DNA from 2 places in the Lactobacillus sp. UMNPBX12 genome. Region 1 is predicted to be linked to the other one. Evidence: riboswitches for the same ligand, from Rfam matches in the RefSeq annotation. Region 1 holds a riboswitch; the other holds the start of a gene.

Region 1 (11,099 bases):
TTGAATTACCCCGCAGATAAAGTCGAAATTTTGATTTTTGCGGATAATTGTACTGATCGAACAGCGGAATTGGCTGAAGCCATTGGCAATCGGACTGAATATCAGAAACGACAGTTTAAAGTGATCAGAAGAACTGGTGAAGGTGGTAAATCTGGTGTCTTAAACGATGCGCTTAAGATGATCCACGGCGACTACTTATGCGTTTATGATGCCGATGCGATGCCTGAAGAAAATGCCTTGTATTTCTTGATCAAAAAGGTATTGGAAGATCCAGAACGTTATGTGGCTAGCTTTGGACGGAATAAGACGCGGAATGCAAAGCAAAACTTTTTGACTAGCTGTATAAACTTGGAAATTGTGGTAACGCATCGAATTCAGCACTGCGGAGTTTGGCAATTATTCAAAATTGGGCGCATTCCGGGCACTAACTTTGTGATTAAGACGGCTTTTTTAAAAGAGTTAGGTGGTTTTCGTTCTGGTGCTTTAACTGAAGATACTGATTTGTCATTTACGATTTTGGGCACTGGTAAATTAATTGCCCTAGCACATAATTCTGAAGCCTTTCAACAAGAACCAGAGAAGCTAAAGGACTATTATTATCAACGCTTGCGGTGGGCTAAAGGTAATTACGAAGTAGTAATTAACAATTTTCGGCATTTATTTGACCATAGTAATTGGCGGGTCAAACTTGAAACTTTTTATATGTCCAGTATCTTTTTCTGGTTTAATGCAGCAGTAGTCTTATCAGATATCTTTTTCATTGTTAATCTGATTTTTGCAGTAATAAAAATTTGGGTACCAACAGTTGAGATGCCATTTACTTTTACTGCTGGGAATCTATTGCTCAGTCAAGTATTACTTTTTAATTGGTTGTTGATGATTCTACTCTATGTACTCCAAATCAGTGTGGCTGCCAGTACCCAATTTGGTCAGGTTACAACTAGACAACTTTGGCTTGCTGTGGCATCATATTTTACATACTCACAACTGTTTATCATTATATCGATTAATGCGGTTTGGTCAGCAATTGCTGACAGACTTTTCCATCGCGAAGCAACGAAGTGGGTAAAAACAAAGAGGTTTACAGATTGATGTTAAAAAACAAAAACAGGATTACCCCAATTTTGATCTTACTGACTATTGGGCTTTTTATCGCGATCATGTTTTATGTTCGTGGTAGTAATAACCGCACCTTGCATCGTAATTTGTACCGTCAATGGAAAGAAGATTATGTGGTTGAAGAAAGTGATGAAAAAACTTGGATAAAAGCTGCACCACGCACAAGCTTGTCTGAAGGTCAAGGCTATGGCATGTTGATTTCTGCTATGGCTGGTGAAAAGGGGTGGGCTAAAAAAGAAGATTTTCAACGGTTATATCGGTTTTACCTGGCTAATCGGTTGACTATCGATGATCAACAAACTGAATTAATGTCATGGAAGCAAGTGGATAAAAAAGTTTATTCTACTAATGCAACTGATGGCGATTTATACATTGCAGAAAGTTTGATTAAAGCGGGAAAACTCTGGAACGAACCCAAGTACTTGCAGCAGGCTAAGCTATTATTAGCTGATATCTTACGTTATGATTATAATTCGACTACTCAGACGCTGACTGTTGGTGATTGGGCTAATAAGAAATCGAAGTATTATTACTTAATGCGAACCTCTGACGTGTTACCGACGTACTTTGATGATTTTTATCAGTTGACTGGTAATTCTCAATGGTTAACGATCAAGAAGGTAATGCTGACAAAACTATATCAATTGAGCAAGCAACATTCTTCTGGCTTAGTTCCAGATTTTGCTTGGATTAGTAAAAAAGGTGTTAGACCAGCTAAAGCCAATGAAGTAGCTGGAAAAAATGATGGTGATTATTCTGGCAATGCTTGTCGCGTACCATTATTTTTAGCTACTAGCAAAGATGCACGAGCAAAGAAAATTGTTACTAAAATGTTACGCTTTTTCAGCAAGCAAAAACAAGTGACTGCTGGCTATCAATTGAATGGTAAAGCGTTAAACAATTATGCTTCACCGAGTATTAGTGCTCCGATCTTTTTTGCAGTGCAACAATTAAAGAAACCGAAATTTGATAATTTATTTGTTTCACAACAGTATGTTTTTACTAATCGTTTGACTGATACGAATTATTACGATGCAGCATTAATTACATTGGTCGCTATGATGGAATAGTTTTTTATTAGGAAAGATTTTATAAAGAAACAGTATCTTTTAGTAATTATAGTTGAAAGATACTGTTTTTAGAGACTGTAAAATAGTTTGTGTAAGGATGGACGATTCCTTAAATTTTATTCCCTAAACATTAGAAAAAGGAGCTCCTTTCTCGTATGATTGGTTTAAACAAAAAAACAACATACAGAAAGAGGAACTCCTTCATGAATGATTTTACCAAAAATATTGCTCAAGCTCTATTCGATCAAGACAAAAACATAAAAACAGTGAAAAAAATATGAGTCCCGGGTTTAAAATTGAAGTGCAACACTAAGTGTTAAACAAAAAGGCCATGAAGACCTAAACTTGAAGTGACGAAAAATCAAGAAAGGAAGATCTTCATGACCAATTCAAATTCTAGCATTTCTAAACACTATCATCAATTAACTAGCGTACAACGTGGTCAGATTCAGGCAATGCTGGATTCTGGCATAACTTCCCGTACTGTCATCGCTCAAGAAGTTGGCTGTCATAAATCGACAATCAGTCGCGAAATCAAACGCGGAAGCGTCCTGCAAAGAGACAGCAGCTATTTATTGTATGAGCACTATTACGCCGATACTGCACAGATTTATTATGAGAAGCGTCGCAAAAACTGCTATCAGCGCAATCCATTGAAGCATTATGCTGTCTTTTTGAGAATGCTCTCCAGACGCTTTAAAGCTAAACTTGATGCCACCAGCATCGATAAGTTCGTTGGTGAATTCAAAAGTACTATGCCAGGCTATCCTTGTCCCAGCACGCCTACTGTCTATCGTTATATTGATCAGGGCTTGGTGGACATGATCCGCCTATGAAGCTCAAAAGACGCAGGAACAAGCGTCATCACAGCCATGGCGGTCACGCTTTGAAGTAGTTATCAAGATTCCTGACTATCGGGCAAGCACATGAAAGACAAGTCAAAAGCTTATGTTCAACAGGCAACCAATGCCATTAACCACAAATATCGCCGAATCCTCCAATATCAGACAGCAGAAGAACTCTTCAAGCAATATATTTCTTCATAGCCTAACTGTTGCACCTAATTTGACAATTCAGGAAGAATTAATTATCATATTTCCCGCAAAAAAGTTGTTATGCAAAATTATCCTATCAAAGAAACGGGAGCTACCTACTTGCTAAAGCCATATGAGCTACTAGTAGAAAAAACTTATAATTAGACCTTTGAGTCACCAAGCCTATTAGTGCTTCGGTGGCTTTTTACTTGTGTGTCGGGCATGACATTTCATCTAATCCAATGAAAGTTTGGATCACGGGTAGTTGTCGCCAAGTGTAGTGAACCACAAGCTAGTAACAGTGATGTTATGGATGGAGGAAGTGGCTAGCGAGTTTTCCTAGCCTACGTACAGAAACCTGGTTAGGCCAAATGGCGGATAAGGCTGCGATACAGGTCGAAGTCCAACAGGCAATCGCTCAAGTACTAATGAGGATCTATGATCCTCACTTTAGCGAGCATAGCTATGGCTTTAGACCAAATCGCAGTGCGCATGATGCCATTGAACAAGTATTGGAATATCTTGATGATGGATATTAATGGGTAATTGATTTAGATATTGAGAAATATTTTGACACGGTCAATCATGATAAATTAATTTCAATAATTAGAGAACGAGTAAATAACAAAACCACCCTTCATTTGATTCGGTCATTCTTAAAAGCCGGTATCATGGAAGATGGTTTGGTTAAGCCCAATAAGATTGGCGTGCCTCAAGGCGGACCACTTTCGCCAATCCTGTCCAATATTTACTTGGATAAAATGGATAGAGAATTGGAACAAAGAGGTTTACGCTTTGTGCGTTATGCCGATGACTGCAATATCTTTGTCAAAAGCGAAGAGTCAGCTAATCGCGTGATGAAATCAATTTCATCATGGCTGGAAAGAAAGCTTTTCCTGAAAGTCAACACAACCAAAACAAAGGTTGTCAGACCAACGAAGAGCAATTTCCTAGGCTTTACCTTCTGGGAAACGGGCGAACACTGGCAAGCAAGGCTGGGAGACGACCGTAAGTCCAAGCTTTATAACAAGATTAGAGAGCTTCTTTGTCGCAGGAAAGCAGCTGCTCAACCTCTATCGTTAGTCTTTACTAAGGTAAATCAAGTGGTCAGAGGTTGGATTAACTACTTTAAAATTGGAAACTGCCAAGAAGAATATACACTAATTTAATGCGGATTAACAAGGCATTAAAGTGTAATTTTAGCGACGAAGATATTCATAAAGTAGCTAATACGCGATTAGGTTGGTATAAACGCAGTACCGGACATGTCGTTAACTTTTTGCTTAGCCCAAAAGTATTGGGCATAAGCAAAGCGGATCGCCCAGGCTTGGTCGATCCGCTAGAATACTATTTATCTCGTAGATGATTACAAACGTAGCGCCGGATACGGAACCGTACGTCCGGTGCAATGAGAGGGGCGAGAATTAATCTCCCTCTACTCTATTACTTTATTTGTTTATTTAGCGAAATCATTTCTAATAGACTCTGAGCAGTAGAGGAACCTTCATTGCCAGCTTTTAAGCCGGATCGTTGCAAGGCTTGATCAATATTCTCAGTGGTTAAAATACCAAAAGTTATTGGGACTTCTGCTTTAAGATTCATCTGCATAATTGCGTTTGTAACATTCTGAATAATCATGCTGTAATGATCAGTCTCACCTTTAATGACAGCGCCTAAAGTCATAATACCATCGTAGTTATTTGAATTGAGAAGCTTATTAGCAGTAAAACCAATTTCAAAAGCACCTGGGACCCAATAGATATCGATCTGATCTTCAAGTACTCCAAATTGTTTTAAGCTAGCAATAGCACCATCAACTAAATGATGGGTAACAATTTCGTTAAACTTAGATGCAACAATTGCGATATGATAATTATTGTTTTTAAAATTTCCTTCGTAAATATTCATTTCTATGTTCCTTACTATAATGCTCCTAATAAATGATGGAATTTATCTCGTTTGGTTTCTAAATAGTCATGATTTACCTCATTAGCAGGAATCTCCAGGGGAATTCTTTTTTCAATAGTAATACCGTTATTTTCTAATTGATCAATTTTATCAGGATTATTAGTAAGCAAATTGATATGACTAATACCTAGATCTTTTAAAATCTTGGCAGCAATAATATAATTTCGTTCATCTGGCTTAAAACCTAAAATTTCATTTGCTTCATAAGTGTCATAACCTTGGTCCTGTAAACCATAAGCTTTTAATTTGTTAATTAATCCAATTCCGCGTCCTTCTTGTCGTAAATAAAGAATTATGCCACTACCATTTTTATTAATTTGCTTCATGGCAGTATGTAATTGATCACCGCAATCGCAGCGCATTGAGCCAAACGTATCACCAGTGAGGCATTCTGAATGAAGACGTACTAAAACTGGCTTTTTAGGATCAATCTTTCCTTTAATAATAGCTAAGTTTTCATTGGCGAAAGCCTTAATTTTGAAATTGCCATATTTAGTAGGAAGGTTTACAAATTCTGAGCGCTTACTCACTGGACTATTAATATATTCTTGTAATTCCGCAATTGTCAAGAATGGTAAGTGATATTCTTTAGCAATTTCTTTCAGTTGGGGACGACGAGCCATATGGCCATCAGCTTTCATAACTTCACAAATATATGCAACTTCTGGTTCGCCAGCAAGATGAGCTAAGGCAATAGAAGCTTCTGTGTGACCATTACGATTCTTGATTTGATCATCTTTAGCGACTAATGGAAAACAGTGACCTGGTCTAAAGAAGTCTTCTGGCTTGGAAGTAGGATCAGCAATTGCCTTGATAGTTGCCGCACGATCATAAGCAGAAATACCAGTAGTGGTGGTTTTGTAATCAACACTGATTGTAAAAGCTGTACCGTATGGATCAGTATTATTTTGTTCCATTTGGTAGAAATTTAAACGTTGGGCAATTGTTTTGCTTACAGGGGTGCAAAGTAAGCCACGAGCATGTTTGGTCATAAAGTTAACATTTTCAGGAGTAACTTTAGACCCTAAGCCGATCATATCACCTTCAGATTCACGATCTTCATCATCAGCAACAATCACTAAACCACCATTTTTCATCCATTGAATTGCATTTTGAATTTTTCTAACATCCATTTTAATTTCTCTTTTCTAAATTTTTTGCAACATATTTTCCGATAATGTCGGTTTCCAAATTTACTTCATCATTTATCTGTAAGTTGGCTAAATTGGTTTCGTCTTGAGTATGTGGAATTAGACCTACCGAAAAACTGTTATCTTTAACATCCATCACTGTTAATGAAACGCCATTTAAAGCAATACTACCCTGAGGTACGATCTGTGTTGATAATCGGGCAGGGAACTTAAACCAAATTTCAATTGCATTTTCATTCTGTGCTATTTTAGTAACTGTTGCCAAATCATCGATATGTCCCGTAACAAGATGACCTTCTAAACGTTGACCGACTTCTAATGAACGCTCAACGTTAAGTTGATCACCGTTATGCAAATTCTTAAAAACAGTTTTCTTATAAGTCTGAGGCATCATGGTTACAACAAAACTAGTTTCAGTAAAACTTTCAACCGTCAAACAAGTCCCATTAATTGCAATTGAATCACCGATCGTTAGCTCATTAGTAAAGTCTGCAGGGCACGAAACGGTTAGCTTAATTGTTTGCTTGTGTTTATCAATTTTTTTAATATGAGCATCCCCGCGAACTAGACCACTAAACATGTTTTAATTCACCTGCAATTCGTTCATTGTTGCCAAAGGCTGTTTTTTTAACATTTGTCAAAGGAACAGTTTCGTTTGGTACTAAACCTGTTACGCCTTCATCTCCAAGAAAGATCGGCGCCGTATATTTAATTACTTCATTAACAAAAATTTCATTCATAATTGCTTTTTCCAAAGTAGGGCCACCTTCTACATAAACTGACTGGATTTCTTTTGTACTCAAATAATCAAATACTTCTTGGATCTTGTTTGTTGCTAAATGAATAATTTTGATTTTAGAATTAGTAAAGTTGTTTTTAGACATTTGCTTATTTTGAGTGAAAATCCAAGTGGGATTTGTATCACTTAATAAGCGAAGTCGTAAATGATTTAACAGCCGTCCGCGACGATCAATGATAATACGGATTGGCGGATAGTCACTTTTGACATTAGTTCTTAAAATAGGGTCATCAATGATAGCAGTCGAAGAACCAATCATAATTGCTTGATAATCAGCACGTTCAGAATGAACTTGCTGATACACTGCTTGATTAGTGATTGGAGTTCGCTGGCCGCGCATTGCAACTTTATTATCTAAACTAGTTGCTTCTTTGACTGTGATCCAGGGAAACCCATATTGGTAAAAATAGCTGTAGAATTTATTAAGTTTACTTGCGTCATCAGCTAAAACACCAGTAGTTACTTGAATCCCATTCTTTTGTAGTTGGGCAATTCCTTTTCCAGTAACCAGTTTGTGTGGATCGATTTGTCCAACTACAACACGTTTAATCCCACTTTTGATAATTAAATCTGAGCAGGGAGGCTGTTTACCATAATGGTTGCATGGCTCAAGGGTGACATAGAGAGTTGAATTAAATAATTGTTCTGGGGTTAATTTTGAAATGGCATCGCGTTCTGCATGATTTTGTCCATAATGGTGATGATAGCCAGTAGCTAAGACTTGACCGTTTTTAACAATTACGGCACCAACCATAGGATTTTTCCATGTTTGATAGCGACCTTTTTTAGCTTCTTCTAAAGCTAAATTCATATAAAAAGTATCTTTTTCCATTAAAATCACTTCCTCGTAGAGCAAAAAAGAACCTCGAGTATTCTCGAGGTTCAGTAATAATATTCAAAGTCAAATAATCAAAGTAAATGCAAATAAGCGTTACTTATTGGTTATCATTCTTCTATCATCTAGACTATACTATCGGTACCGATTATCGGATTCCACCGCTTTCGCGGGTTGCGGACTTCACCGCCGGTCAGGAATTTCACCTTGCCTCGAAGAACATTTATTTAATTCAACTTTATCGTAAAACTGAACTAGCTAAATGTCAATGATTAATTTAAGCGGTTACAAACAAAAACAGATTAAAAGCCTGTAGTTATCGTAAGTTAATCAATTAAAATTATTTAACTGTCACGCTTTACTTACTTTTTAGAAGTTAATATAATAGCTAGAAAGAAATTAATTATGTTGAGGTAACGAATTATGAAAATGAATCTTGAAGGGAAACTAGCTTTAGTTACAGGTTCTACTAAAGGTATTGGTAAAGCTATTGCGATTGAACTTGCTAAAGAAGGGACGAATGTCATTATTAATGGTCGTCAAAAAGTAACTGTTGATAAAGTAGTTGCTGAAATTAAAGAAAATTATCCTGATACCGACCCACAATCGGCGCCATATGATCTTTCAGATGCCAAGCAGCGCAAGGAGTTATTTGAAAGATTCCCAGATATTGATATTTTGGTCAACAACATGGGTATTTTCAAACCAATGAATTATTTTGATATTGATGAAGCTACTTGGCAAAAATTTATTGATGTAAATGTGTATTCAGGTAATGCCTTAGCTAAGTTTTATTTACCAAAGATGCTTGATCAAGACTTTGGCAGGATTATTTTCATTGCTAGTGAAGAAGCCATTATGCCATCAGGTGAAATGCCACAATATAGTTTAACTAAGACAATGAACTTATCAATTGCCAAGAGTTTGTCTAAATTGACTGCAGGGACACATGTAACTGTGAATACAATTATGCCAGGATCAACTCTTACTGAAGGTGTTGAAACGATGATCAATGACATGTATAAAGATTCTAATCTGCCAAAAGAAGAATGGGAAAGTGACTTTATGAAGAATCACCGCCCACTTTCACAAATTCAAAGACTAATTCGTCCAGAAGAAATTGGTCGCTTTGTAACGTTTGTAGCTAGTCCATATGCGTCATCATTTTCAGGTGAAGCACTTAGGCTTGATGGTGGATTAGTACCAACAATTTTTTAATTCTGAAATTTAATAACGTACAAAAAGATGTGAACTACTAATGATGAACAGTTCGCATCTTTTCTATAGTTTCTGATTTACTTTTTGAATTTGAGCTTTAACTTGATGGTAAATGCACAGCCAAATGATGACGTAACCAACTATGTAACAAATTGTAAAAACAATTAATGGCGTAAAACTCATTTCAACCCAATCATTGAACAGATAAAAGAAAAGATAATCTATGTAAATTACCACTGCATTAATCAAAGTAGCAATGCCAAGTGACAGCTTTTCTACTTTAAAGATTGCACTAATACCTCCGGCAATGAATACTAGAAGCAAACTAGAAAGAATATTTTTGTTGATTTCTAGAACTGAAGTTGGATTATAATGAATGGCTAAATAGTAAGCATAATAGAAAATAGTTAAAATAAACGGTCCAAAACCAGCAGCAATTAGACCTCTTTTGGTAAAATTTGAGATAAATTCTTTCATTTTATTTCAGCTCCTTTCGAATTTTGCTAAAGCAGCGTCTGGAAACATAATCGCTAAGTCCATTTTTCATAACAATGTTTACACCAGCAGTCTTAGTTTCTTCAAAGCGATCAATATATATTTTGTTAACGATTGAAGACTTATTAATTCGCCAGAAATTATTTGGTAATTCATTGGTTAATTGATAAATACGCTTGCGGAGATGATACCTTTTGTTGTTTATGCAGATTGCAGTAATTTTATTATCAAGTATCGTGATTATCACAATGTCTTCTAGCTGTAAAATCACATGATCCTTATCATCATAGCCAATGATTGAATTCGAGTTGCCATTAGTTAAAACAAATTTTTCTAAATTATCAGTAAAAATACTTTTTTGATGAACTTGTGCTTGAACTATTTCATTTTTGTGAGGATTAATTAATAGTTTGAATTTCATTTTTGACTCCTTTCAAGATAGATTATATTTGATGAACATGAAAATAGCAGGATTTTGTAGTTATCGGTAAATTTATTAGAATAATCGGTTAAGATGATTAGGTTCTATACACCAAAAAACTAGTGCATGTTAAATTAATGCACTAGTTTTTCTTACTTCTAATCATATTTGCTCCATTGATCTTGCAACTTTTCAATTAAAGGCATGACACGATTTTTATTTTGCTTTAAATAGACAGCATAAAATTTTTGATGGGCTACTTTATCTGATAAAGGACGAGCAGTTCGATTATTAGGTAAATTCTGGCCCCATTGAGAATCTAAGCTAGTTAAGTTAGTGGTAAAGAAAGGAAGCACTGAATATTGTAAAATTTCGCTATATTCAGTTGATTCATTTTGAAAAATGATCTTGCTATCTGAGATTTCATCATGATAGATCTTAGTCCAAAAGCCAATTGGAGAAGGGCTTAAAATAGTTTTACCTTTAAGCTTCTTGAAGGATAATTCCTTATTTTTATTTAATTTGCATTCAGATTGAAGATTAACCGACATTGATTCTGTGCCTAGATAAGTTGAGGTAATATCACGGTCTTCAATTGGAAAGTTTATTAAAATGCAAGTTAGTTGATGTTCACTTAGTAGCTTTTCAAAATTATTTTCAACTAAATTATTCTTAATCTGGATATTTTTATCATGTAGAGATCGGAGGACAATTCCTGGTCCTGGAGCATTGAAGCCGACGACTAGGGTAGTCTGGTCTTTATCAAACTGTTTAACTTTTTTAGTGAAGTCTAAATTATCGTTGATTAATTTCTTGGCTTCAAGTGCTGTATATTTCCCGGTTTCGCTTAAATAAAGTTTATTAGGTTTACGAATAAAAAGCTTCACGCCTAATTCTTCTTCGAGTTTTTTCATAGAATGTGTCACAGCAGGCTGAGTCAAGCCAAGAAATTCTGCGGTTTTAGCGATGGTACCATATTTAGCATATGC
Region 2 (11,099 bases), on a different contig from region 1:
TAGCACTCATAGCGCGCATTACAGAGTACTTTTCTGTCTTCTCATACACTTTGCCTCGTCTTCTGATTCCGGCAGTATCAACGACCTTAAATTTTACACCATCATGGGTAAACGGCGTATCGACAGCATCACGAGTTGTTCCTTCTTCATTAGCAACAATTACCCGATCTTCACCAAGTAATTTGTTAACAATTGAAGACTTACCTACATTTGGTCGACCAATCACGCTAAAAGAAATAACATCATCAGCTTCAGTATCTTTATCGTCAGGAAAATCATTAACAATCTGATCAAGCAAATCACCAATACCAGTACCATGACTACTTGAAACAGGAATCGGATCCCCCAATCCTAAACTATAGAAATCATAAATATCGCTTCGCTGTTCAGGATTATCAGCTTTATTTACAGCTAAAATAACTGGCTTTTTAGTACGGTAAAGAAGATGAGCTATTCTTTCGTCTAAATCTGTCACGTGATTTACCACATTGGTTAACATCACGATAACATCTGCTTCTTCAATTGCAATTTCTGCTTGAGCTCTGATTTCTTCTTCGATCTTGCCACCTTCCCAGGTAATACCACCAGTATCGATCAAATCAAACTTATGCCCCATCCATTCGGCTTGAGCATAATTACGATCTCGGGTAACACCCGGTTTGTCCTCAACAATAGCTAAACGTTGATTAATTATTCTATTGAAAAGTGTTGATTTACCAACATTGGGTTGACCAACAATTGCAACAACTGGTAAAACCATTTCTCGCCCTCCTTTACTAATCTAAACATAAATAAAAAAGCCGACTCAAGTCGGCTTTTTTATAAAATGACTACTTACGGTCCTTTAATTGGTCACCAATGATGTCACCTAATGCAAAGCCGTTGTCGTTATCACTCATGTACTTCTTGTTTACTGAATTTTCGTTACGTGAACGACGTGGACGAGAATTATGATTTTCTGAAGAAGCGTTTGAGTCAGCAGCCTTGATTGAAAGTGAAATTCTCCTATCACTTGGGTCAATGTTCAAAACCTTAACCTTAACACTTTGACCAACCTTTAAAACATCGCTTGGCTTGTCAACATGCTTGTTTGAGATTTCTGAAACGTGTACCAAACCTTGAATACCATCAGCAACTTCAACGAAAGCACCAAAGTTAGTTAATGACTTTACTTCACCTTCAAAAATATCGCCTTCGTTTAAGTCAGCTGTAGCTTGTTCAAATGGAGAAGGTTCAGTTTGCTTAATAGACAGGGAAATACGATGTCTGTCATTGTCGATACCAATGACCTTAACCTTAACATCTTGACCAACCTTTAAAACATCGCTTGGCTTGTCAACGTGCTTGTAAGAAATTTCTGAAATATGAACTAAACCGTCAACACCACCAACATCGATGAATGCACCGAAGTTAGTCAAACGTGAAACCTTACCTTCAACAACGTCACCAACAACTAATTGTGATGCAACCTTGTCAAATGCTTCTTCACGTTCTTCTTCAACTAAATCCTTGTGTGAAAGGATTAAGCGGTTCTTGTTAGGATCAATTTCGGTAATCTTAAGTTTCATAGTCTTACCAATGTAAGGCTTAAGATCTGAAACGTAACGGTTTGAAATTAATGAAGCTGGTAAGAAACCACGTGTACCAACATCAACAATTAAACCACCACGAACTGATGAAGTTACAGTACCTTCGACAGCATTTCCGTCTTCGAAGTCTTTTTGTAACTTGTCGTAGGCTTCTCTTTCCTTTAAGCGGGTAACTGAGAAGAAGAATTCACCATTTTCCTTGTCGCCACCGGCTCTTCTTAATACTAAGGCCTTAAACTTGTCACCAGGCTTAACTAAATCACGTAAGTCTGCGTTACGGTCTGAAGTGTATTCACGACGAGTAATGACACCTTCAACACCAGCGTTTTCAACACCAACATCGATTTGGCCGTCTTCAATGTCTAATACTTCGACATCGACAATATCTCCGACCTCAACTCCTTGCATTTGCTTTAATGCGTCTAAAAATTGATTACTGTTTTCTGACATATGTACCTCCCAATATCATGTCCCATTTTATAGGAAACCGAGATATTTTTCTACTATTTTGTGCTATTTTTTCTAATTTTTTTGTTTTTTTTCGATTTGAGCTAAAATTGCCTCTACAACTTCGTCAATCGACATGTTTGTGGTGTCAATTTCAATTGCATCATCTGCCTTTTTTAGCGGTGAAATTTTGCGGTGAGAATCTTTATAATCTCTTGCTGCAATATCTTTTTCAATTTCATCAACTGTTTGGTCAGATTTAATACCACGCTCTTTAAAATCTAATAAACGACGTTCAGCACGTGATCTTGCTGAAGCAACTAAAAAGATCTTAACTTCAGCGTTAGGTAAAACAGTCGTACCAATATCGCGACCATCCATAATGACATTTGTCTTGCCTGCCATTTCACGTTGCAGACTTACCATTTTTTCTCGTACTTTCGGCAAAGCGGATACTTCCGAAACATTAGCTGAAATTTCAGGCGTTCTAATTTCTTTAGAAACGTCCTTTCCAGCTACATATACTTTTTGCTCACCATTTTCAGATTTCAATTCAATTCCATCTTCATCAATGGCATTCAAGATACCCGCTTCATCACCATAATCTAAGTTATGATTACGAGCAATCACTGTACATGCACGATACATTGCCCCTGTGTCTATATAGACAAAGGATAATTTACTTGCAATGATTTTAGCAACTGTACTTTTACCTGCTGATGCAGGACCATCTACTGCTACTTGCATTCTAATAAAAAAGAGATCTTATCATCGACCCCTTTTATCCTTTCTGAAAGATTATTTCAACTTAAGTGTCTGACCTGCTTCAATATTTGAAGAGTCTTTAAGATTATTTAATCTGGCTAATTCATCAACAGTCAAGCCATTCTTTTCTGCTATTTCATTTAAGGTATCTCCACTTTGGACTAAATAAGTCTTAGGAGTAGCAGAACTACTAGATGAGCTTGAACTAGCCTTTTCAGACTTTTTCTTGCTAAAAGAAGATGATGAGGTTTTCTTAGTCTTAACAGACTTGGATGATTTAGAAGAAACCTTCTTAACTGTTTGAACTTCTTCAGCTTTTTCTGAATGGCTTGAAGCCAAACGATGAACAACTGGGATAAGTGCAATTAAAATAACCGCTAAAATTATAATAACTGCTATCCAACGTGCTGATCCACTAGGCTGACTATCTTGTGAGCTTCGCTTTTCAGTAGGTCGTTCATAGTGCTGATATGGCCCGGTTGACTTTTTATCCATCAAAAATTCCTCCATTCACTTAACGGATTAATTTTAGCATATTTTAGGATGCTTTGAATATGAAAAATCCCATCAACTTAAAAAATTGATGGGATGATAACTTAATTCAAATTAAATCTCTTACGAACGAATGGCTTAATTGTTTTCAAGGTAGCTTCAAACAATAAGTAAACAGCCACAGCGTTAATTAATCCTTTTAACAAGTTAAAGGGCATGATAATACTAAAAATGTAGGTTGACATTGATGGTAAATGCAATAACTGACCCAAGTAAACTTTCTCAGTAAAGCTTAACAAGGCACTATAGCTATTAATAGCAGGCAAGTTTGGTACCGCTGTTACTGCGTAAATAGGAGTCAAAACGAAGGCATTAGCCAATGACATCACTGCTGCCATTGCGATAATCCCAATTACCAAACCACAAATTGGTTTAACTCTGCCCATCATTGTCTTGCGGTTATCCGCACTCACATTTTTACTTAATAAATAAAATGGAACTGCAAATGACATTGAAGCTAAGAATGCTGCTAGATTTCCAACAAGGCTTGGTAATGCAAAACCACTAAAAATTAAACTAAGCAACATTCGAATTAAAGCAATAATAACTCCCGGTACAATGCCAAAAATAAACATTCCAATTGTAATAATGACATCTGAAAAATCAAACTTTAAGAAGGCAACTCCAGGCATGATTGGAAATTCAAATTTCATAACTACAAAAGCAATACAGCCAATTAAAGCATATGCAATCACATTAGTTAAACTACTATTCTTGGATTTAGCTTGATCCATAACTTACTTTCCTTTCCCAAAACAAAAGGTCTATTGCTTCAGCAACAGACCTTAAAAAGTGTAGTAAGTTTTTTTAGCCTGTCTTCTTCCATCTAGACTTTAACTATCGGTATCTAACGATTCAACCACTGACGTGGGTCGCGGACTTTCACCGCCGGTCGGGACTTTCACCCTGCCCTGAAGACAATAACCTTGAATATTTAATTACAGTTATAATTTAGTTCAATTGCATTAATTTGTCAACTTCATGCTTCGATAATTCCCGATATTGTCCTGATGTAAGCGAATCCAGAGTTAAAAAGGCATATTTTTCACGAGCAAGCTTATCAACTAAGTGACCTACTGCTTTAAACATTCGCTTAACTTGATGATAATGTCCCTCATGAATTGTAATTTGGACAATTTGTGTGTCTTTCTTATGATCAGTTTTCAATACTTTGACCTTGGCAGGCGCAGCCTTAAAATGATCCAACTTTACTCCTTGAGTCAAGGTTTTAATTTCATCAGGAGTTAAAATCCCTTTAATCTTGGCTACATAGACCTTAGCCACTTCATTTTTAGGGTGCATCAATAAATTTGCTAATTTGCCATCGTTAGTCATTAGCAATAAACCTGACGTATCATAATCTAATCTTCCTACTGGATACAAACGATATGGTAAATCTTCGAAATAATCAACTACAGTTTTTCTACCACGATCGTCTTCTGCAGTCGAAACAACGCCGCGAGGCTTATAAAACAAATACGTGTGTAGGCTTTCCCGCTCAATTGGTTCATCATCGACTGTAATATTACTAAAAGTATCGACTTTAGTACCTAGCTTAGTAACAACATGCCCATCTACTTTAACTCGACCGGCTACAATCATTTTTTCAGCTTTTCTTCTTGAAGCGATTCCTGCTTCCGCAATTACTTTTTGTAATCGTTCTGCCATTTTCTATCCCTCTTTTTCTAAATGTTTGTCTGCGCTACCTTTTGAATCGAATAAGTCAATCTCCTCACCATCAGTTGTATCCTCAAAGTCTTCGATTAACGGTAAATCAGCCAAACTTTGATAATTAAAATATTGTAAAAAATAATCAGTTGTAACATACAACTTAGGATGACCTGGAGCATCTTTTTTGCCGTCTTGTTTAATTAATCCTCGCCAAATCAATGTCTGTAAAGCTCCTGATGAATTTACTCCACGAATATCATCAATTTCTATTCTAGTAATTGGTTGTCGATAAGCAATAATTGAGAGAATTTCAAGTGCTGATTGACTCAAATTCTTAGTTAAATCTTTTTGAAAATACTTTTCAATTATCTTAGCTGTCTGTTGACTAGTTGTCATCTTATAAGTATTTGCAATATGAATTATTTGCATTCCCGAGTCTGGATCAGCCTTCATTTTTTGCTGCAAACGAGTGACTAACTGACCTAGCTCTTCACCATCAACTTCAAGTAGTTCAATTAGATTTTGCTCCTCAAGCCCATTGTCACCTGCGACATACAAAAGAGCTTCTAAATTTGCTAGTTTACTTGCCATTCGTATCAATTCTTTCTAAATTTAAATCACCGAATTCACGTGCTTGTGTAATCTGAATTAATTGTTTTTTACACAATTCTAGTGTCGCTAAAAATAAGCCAATAACATCTGAGATATTCTGCATTTTGTCCGCGCAAGCAAAGAAACTAACTTGCCTTTTTCGTTTCAATTGTCCATGCAAAAAATCCATCATCTCATTGATCGGCGTTTCTGCTACTCTAATTGAAGCGGTATCTGGTTGCTGCAACTTCAAACGATGTAAGACCATCGTAAAAGTCGTCGCTAATTCTTGTGCAGTTATCTGACCCTTAGGCAGCGGTTGAACTTTAGCAGTGGTTGATACACTAGCTTCTTTAGCAACTGTAATCGGTACTTCTTCATTACGTTCTTTAAAATAAGCAGATATTTTCTTAAACACAGAATATTGTACCAATTGTTGCACTAATTCGTCTCTTGGATCTTCATCAGGTTGAATATCATCTACAAAATCGTTTTGAGGCAACAAATACTGTGATTTAATTCGCAATAAAGTTGATGACATGACAAAATACTCGCCTGCAATTTGTAAATTTAAGCTTTGCATTTGGCGCAAGTATTCTAAATATTGACTAGTTATTTGGGCAATTGGGATATCATAAATATCAATTTTTTGCGATTGGATCAAATGCAGTAATAAATCAAGTGGTCCTTCAAAATTCGGTAATTCTAAAGTTAAGTTACTTTTGTCCATTATCTTCTTCTACCGTTTTTAATAAATTTGTATATTCTGGTACAGCAGTTATTCGTTTATCTGGATATTCGTGCTTTAGTTCATCAACAATTTTCCGTTCATAACTAATCTCACGAAAACCAGGAGCTAAAGACAAATATCTAATAATTACAAACTGATTAGATACTTGGGTTCCTATTACGCCCACCATATTATTTTGACTATTACGATAAAGATACAAAATAAAGTCATTTTCATCCTGATTAAGCGTGATTTCTTCTTTTAAGTTTTCGATATTTTTAAAATCAGGTAAATAGGATAGTAATCCCATTGCTATCTTCTCATAATCTTTTTTATATTGTATTAGCATTTAATCACCTAAAGACGAGGATGTGTCTTCTGATAAACATTTAAAATTTGCTTTTGTGATAAATTGGTATAGATCTGTGTCGTGCTAATATCAGAATGTCCTAATATTTCTTGCACTACTCGCAAATCTGCGCCGTTTTCTAGCAAATGTGTTGCAAACGTATGACGTAAAGTGTGTGGCGTGACATCTTTAGTAATTGCCGCCATTTGACAATACTTTTTGATCATCTGCCAAATAGCCTGTCGTGTAATCTTTTTTCCTCGATTATTTAAAAAAATATGTTCATCGCTTTTCCCTACTTGTAAAATTAGCGGATCACGAACTTCATTTTCATATTTTTTTATCCAATCAAGAGCAACAGGACTAATTGGAATCAATCGTTCTTTTTCGCCTTTACCAAGAACCCGAACTAAGCCTAAATTGTCATGTAAATCCTGCAACTCCAAATTAATTAATTCGCTTACTCTCATTCCCGTGGCATATAATGTCTCTAAGATAGCACGATCACGTATACCTAACTTTCGTTTAGTATTTGGCTGCTCAAGTAGCCTATTCATTTCAGCTTGAGAGAGAGCTGTCGGCAAACGACGTTCTTTTTTAGGCAAATCGATTTCCAACATTGGATTTAACTTTTGAATATTTTGCCGAGCTAACCATTGATAAAATTTACGCATGCTAGAAATAAGTCGACTAATTGAGCTGGTTGCTTTGTTCAAATCACGCTGCCGAGCTAAAAACGCATCCACATCGCTTGCTTCAGTTGGCCATGAAGCCATACCTTCATTTTCTACAAAAGTTCGAAATTCTTCTAAATCTTGACGATAAGCATTAATTGTATTATCACTTAATCCTCGTTCAACTTGACTGTAGCGTAAATAATCATCAATTTGATCTTTTAAATTATTCTTCTCCATTATCGTTCTCTTCTGGATCCTTAATTAAAGTAATCGTACCTGCTGTTTTATCTTCTTCAATTAATCCAGCCTTGAGCAAATGACCGACCGCACGTTTAAAAGCTGATTTTGAAATACCAAAGTATGATTTAATTTCTTGTGCACCTGATTTGTCATAGAAAGGTAGAGTCTTGGTTTCTCTTCTCCGCAAACTCATCAAAATCATTTGCGCATCATCATCAATTTCTTCAAAAGCACGAGGCAAAGCACTCAAATTCAAACGTCCATATTGACTGACACCGACTACTCTACCCTTGAATTGCTCACCTAGTCTCATAGGACGTGGCATCTGCGATTCATGTACAAAGCCAAGATAATAATCACTAGTTAAAACAAATGCTCCTATCTCTCGTGTAGCATAAACCGTTGCAAAGACATTTTCATTATTCATTCCACGTGGAAAGTTAGCAGCTAATTGGTCAAAAATATTTTCATCTGCTAGCTTAGCCCAAATACGATCTTTTTCGTCAGTTTCTAATCTTACTAAAAGTCGATCATCACGTCGAGGCCATCTTTCTTTTTCTCTAGGAAGATCATCCATTGATAAAACAACGTCTTTATCAGGTAGACCTACATCAACAAAGACGCCTAAGCCTGGACGTACCTCGGTTACTTTTCCCCAACCATATTGATCGGGTTGCGCGAATGGCAAAAATTGTGTCATTTCTCGATCATGACTTTTATTATCATAAATAAAACCTTCGACTTCATCTCCAATTTTAGGAATATCATCTTGCGTAATCTCGATCTTCTTCAATTCATAAGTCAGTCCATCAATTTGAACATAATAAGCTTTATCGTTTTCGTCAGTAATTTTTCCTTTACGAACTGTTCCAAGCATTTAAAAATCTCCTACTTTACATATTCTTACATATAAGTATAAGAGATTTTTATGCAAAATAAAATAGCCAGCACTTAAGCTGGCTATTTTTTGATTAGCTAATCTATCTAAATTATATTCTTAAAATTAAAGGTTTGAGATTTCGCCTTGGTAGATAGCACCACGACGAGCGTCAACAGTAATAGTTGAACCATCAGAAATCTTGTCAGTAGCGTCAGTAGCACCAACAACAACTGGGATACCTAATGATAAACCGATAACTGCGGCATGTGAAGTTAAACCTGAAGCTTCAACAACTAAACCTGAAGCCTTCTTGATAGCTGGGTTGTAGTCTGGGTCAGTAGTCTTAGCAACTAAGATGTCGCCTTCCTTAACCTTGCTGTTTGCTTCTTCAGCTGAGTTAGCTACAACAGCCTTGCCGATAACTGAACCGTTACCAACACCTAAGCCTTGAACTAACTTGTTACCGATGATTTGTAACTTCATTAAGTTAGTTGTACCTGAGTCACCAAGTGGAGTACCTGCAACGATAATTACAAGGTCGCCATCCTTTACGTAACCCTTTTCCTTAGCTACCTTAGCAGCCATTTCAAACATGTCATCAGTTGACTTAGGCTTTTCAGTCAATACTGGTTGTACACCCCAAACGATACCCAATGAGTGTTGAATCTTTTCGTCAAAGGTCATAGCAATAATGTCAGCATTTGGACGGTACTTAGAAATCATACGTGCAGTGTAACCTGAGTTAGTTGCAGTAATGATAGTCTTAACACCTAATTCTTGAGCAGTACGTACAACTGATTCACCGATAGCTTCAGTTACGTTTGAACCCTTGTAGGCTTCGAATCTTTGAAGAGCTAAAGTATTACGCTTAAGCATTTGCTTTTCAGTACGTTCGTCAATTTCAGCCATAGCCTTAACAGCCTTAACTGGGTAAAGACCATTTGCTGATTCACCTGAAAGCATAGTTGCGTCAGTACCATCAAGAACAGCGTTAGCAACGTCTGAAACTTCGGCACGAGTTGGACGTGGGTTTTCTTGCATTGAGTCAAGCATTTGAGTAGCAGTAATAACTGGCTTACCAAGTGCGTTAGCCTTGCGGATTAGGCTCTTTTGTACAAATGGAACTTCCATAAATGGAATTTCAACACCCATGTCACCACGAGCAACCATTAAACCATCTGAAACTTGCAAAATTTCGTCTGCGTTGTCGATACCTTCTTGAGATTCAATCTTTGGGAAGATCTTAACGTAGTCTGCACCTGCTTCTTCACAAAGCTTACGGATGTCTAAGATATCTTGAGCCTTACGTGCAAATGAAGCAGTAATGAAGTTAATACCATAGTTCAAACCAAACTTAATGTCATCAGTATCCTTTTCAGTAATACCTGGAAGGCGAATTTCAACACCAGGAGCGTTAACACCCTTCTTTGAACCGATTACACCAGTGTTTTGAGCTTCACAAACAAGTTCTCTCTTTGAGTCGTCCTTTTCCTTGATCAAAAGGTCAACCAAACCATCATCGATTAATACGTGACCACCAACGTGAGTATCATCGTATAAACCGTCGTAGGTAACGTGGATCATGTCCTTGTTACCCTTCTTAGTGGCATCCATTGATACACGGATCATGTCACCAGTATTAATAGTGAACTTACCACCTTCTTGTTCAGTGGTTCTGATTTCAGCACCCTTAGTGTCAAGGTCGATACCAAGAAGTAAACCAGTATCCTTTTCCACTTGACGAACCATCTTCATACGAGCAAGGTGTTCTGGGTGGTCACCGTGTGAGAAGTTGAAACGGAATACGTTTGCACCAGCCTTAGCTAAAGCAGTAATAGTTTCAATATCGTTTGAAGCTGGCCCTAAAGTACTAACAATCTTAGTTTTCTTCATTATTAAAAAAATCCTCTCCAAAAATCAACTAAATTAATATTTAGTCATTTCTTCATTTACATCCAATAACGCATAATCACCTTGGTGTTTACCGTCAAACAAATCAAGAATGTCGTGGGTATTAAGTTCACCATTCTCCATGCCGACAGCTAAACCGCCCTTCCCATCGAGAAGTAACTTAACAGCATAATTACCCATCTTAGTAGCATTAACTCTATCTGTAACAGTAGGTGAGCCACCACGTTGCATATGCGCAAGGACATTAGCACGAGCATCAAAGTCACCATATTTAAGGAGTTCGTCCTTAAACTTATCAGCAGCCATAACGCCTTCTGCTAAAACAATGATACCATGATCTTTGCCATCTGCAAAACCACGAGTAAGAGTTTCTGCAATTTCCTTAACATCGTATGAACGTTCAGGAATTACAATTGCGTCTGCTCCACTTGCTACACCGACACGCATAGCGATATCACCACATTCACGACCCATTACATTAACAACGAATACGCGGTGGTGACTGCTTGCAGTATCACGAATTTTATCGATAGCATCCATAGCAGTACGACAAGCAGAATCAAAGCCGATCGTGTAGTCAGTATAAGGAATATCATTATCGATAGTTCCTGGCAAACCAACTGAGTTTACGCCGTGGCGAGTCAAGGCTAAAGCACCATGGTATGAACCGTCACCGCCAATTACGATAACCGCATCA

What was found. Region 1 has a riboswitch for FMN ahead of ribD (bifunctional diaminohydroxyphosphoribosylaminopyrimidine deaminase/5-amino-6-(5-phosphoribosylamino)uracil reductase RibD). Riboswitches for the same ligand answer to the same signal wherever they lie in the genome.
Region 2: another riboswitch for FMN. It lies ahead of CP363_RS06805 (ECF transporter S component); the one in region 1 lies ahead of ribD (bifunctional diaminohydroxyphosphoribosylaminopyrimidine deaminase/5-amino-6-(5-phosphoribosylamino)uracil reductase RibD).

Annotation. Positions count from the first base shown of each region.
Region 1 is NZ_PCYY01000021.1:26,143-37,241, forward strand. Features, by position in the region: gene CP363_RS08315 (glycosyltransferase) at 1-1,092, shown strand, start outside; gene CP363_RS08320 (glycosyl hydrolase family 8) at 1,092-2,189, shown strand; partial or broken gene CP363_RS08325 (transposase) at 2,570-3,235, shown strand; partial or broken gene ltrA (group II intron reverse transcriptase/maturase) at 3,625-4,589, shown strand; gene ribH (6,7-dimethyl-8-ribityllumazine synthase) at 4,667-5,131, opposite strand; gene CP363_RS08345 (bifunctional 3,4-dihydroxy-2-butanone-4-phosphate synthase/GTP cyclohydrolase II) at 5,146-6,324, opposite strand; gene CP363_RS08350 (riboflavin synthase) at 6,326-6,922, opposite strand; gene ribD (bifunctional diaminohydroxyphosphoribosylaminopyrimidine deaminase/5-amino-6-(5-phosphoribosylamino)uracil reductase RibD) at 6,915-7,973, opposite strand; FMN riboswitch at 8,086-8,200, opposite strand; gene CP363_RS08360 (SDR family NAD(P)-dependent oxidoreductase) at 8,400-9,194, shown strand; gene CP363_RS08365 (DUF3021 domain-containing protein) at 9,258-9,671, opposite strand; gene CP363_RS08370 (LytTR family DNA-binding domain-containing protein) at 9,673-10,110, opposite strand; gene CP363_RS08375 (LysR family transcriptional regulator) at 10,269-11,099, opposite strand, start outside.
Region 2 is NZ_PCYY01000014.1:18,481-29,579, reverse strand. Features, by position in the region: gene der (ribosome biogenesis GTPase Der) at 1-760, opposite strand, end outside; gene rpsA (30S ribosomal protein S1) at 831-2,039, opposite strand; gene cmk ((d)CMP kinase) at 2,112-2,783, opposite strand; gene CP363_RS06810 (SAG1386/EF1546 family surface-associated protein) at 2,835-3,296, opposite strand; gene CP363_RS06805 (ECF transporter S component) at 3,398-4,087, opposite strand; FMN riboswitch at 4,164-4,276, opposite strand; gene CP363_RS06800 (pseudouridine synthase) at 4,305-5,021, opposite strand; gene scpB (SMC-Scp complex subunit ScpB) at 5,025-5,615, opposite strand; gene CP363_RS06790 (ScpA family protein) at 5,605-6,345, opposite strand; gene CP363_RS06785 (hypothetical protein) at 6,332-6,694, opposite strand; gene xerD (site-specific tyrosine recombinase XerD) at 6,703-7,608, opposite strand; gene CP363_RS06775 (S1 RNA-binding domain-containing protein) at 7,595-8,488, opposite strand; gene pyk (pyruvate kinase) at 8,615-10,384, opposite strand; gene pfkA (6-phosphofructokinase) at 10,418-11,099, opposite strand, start outside.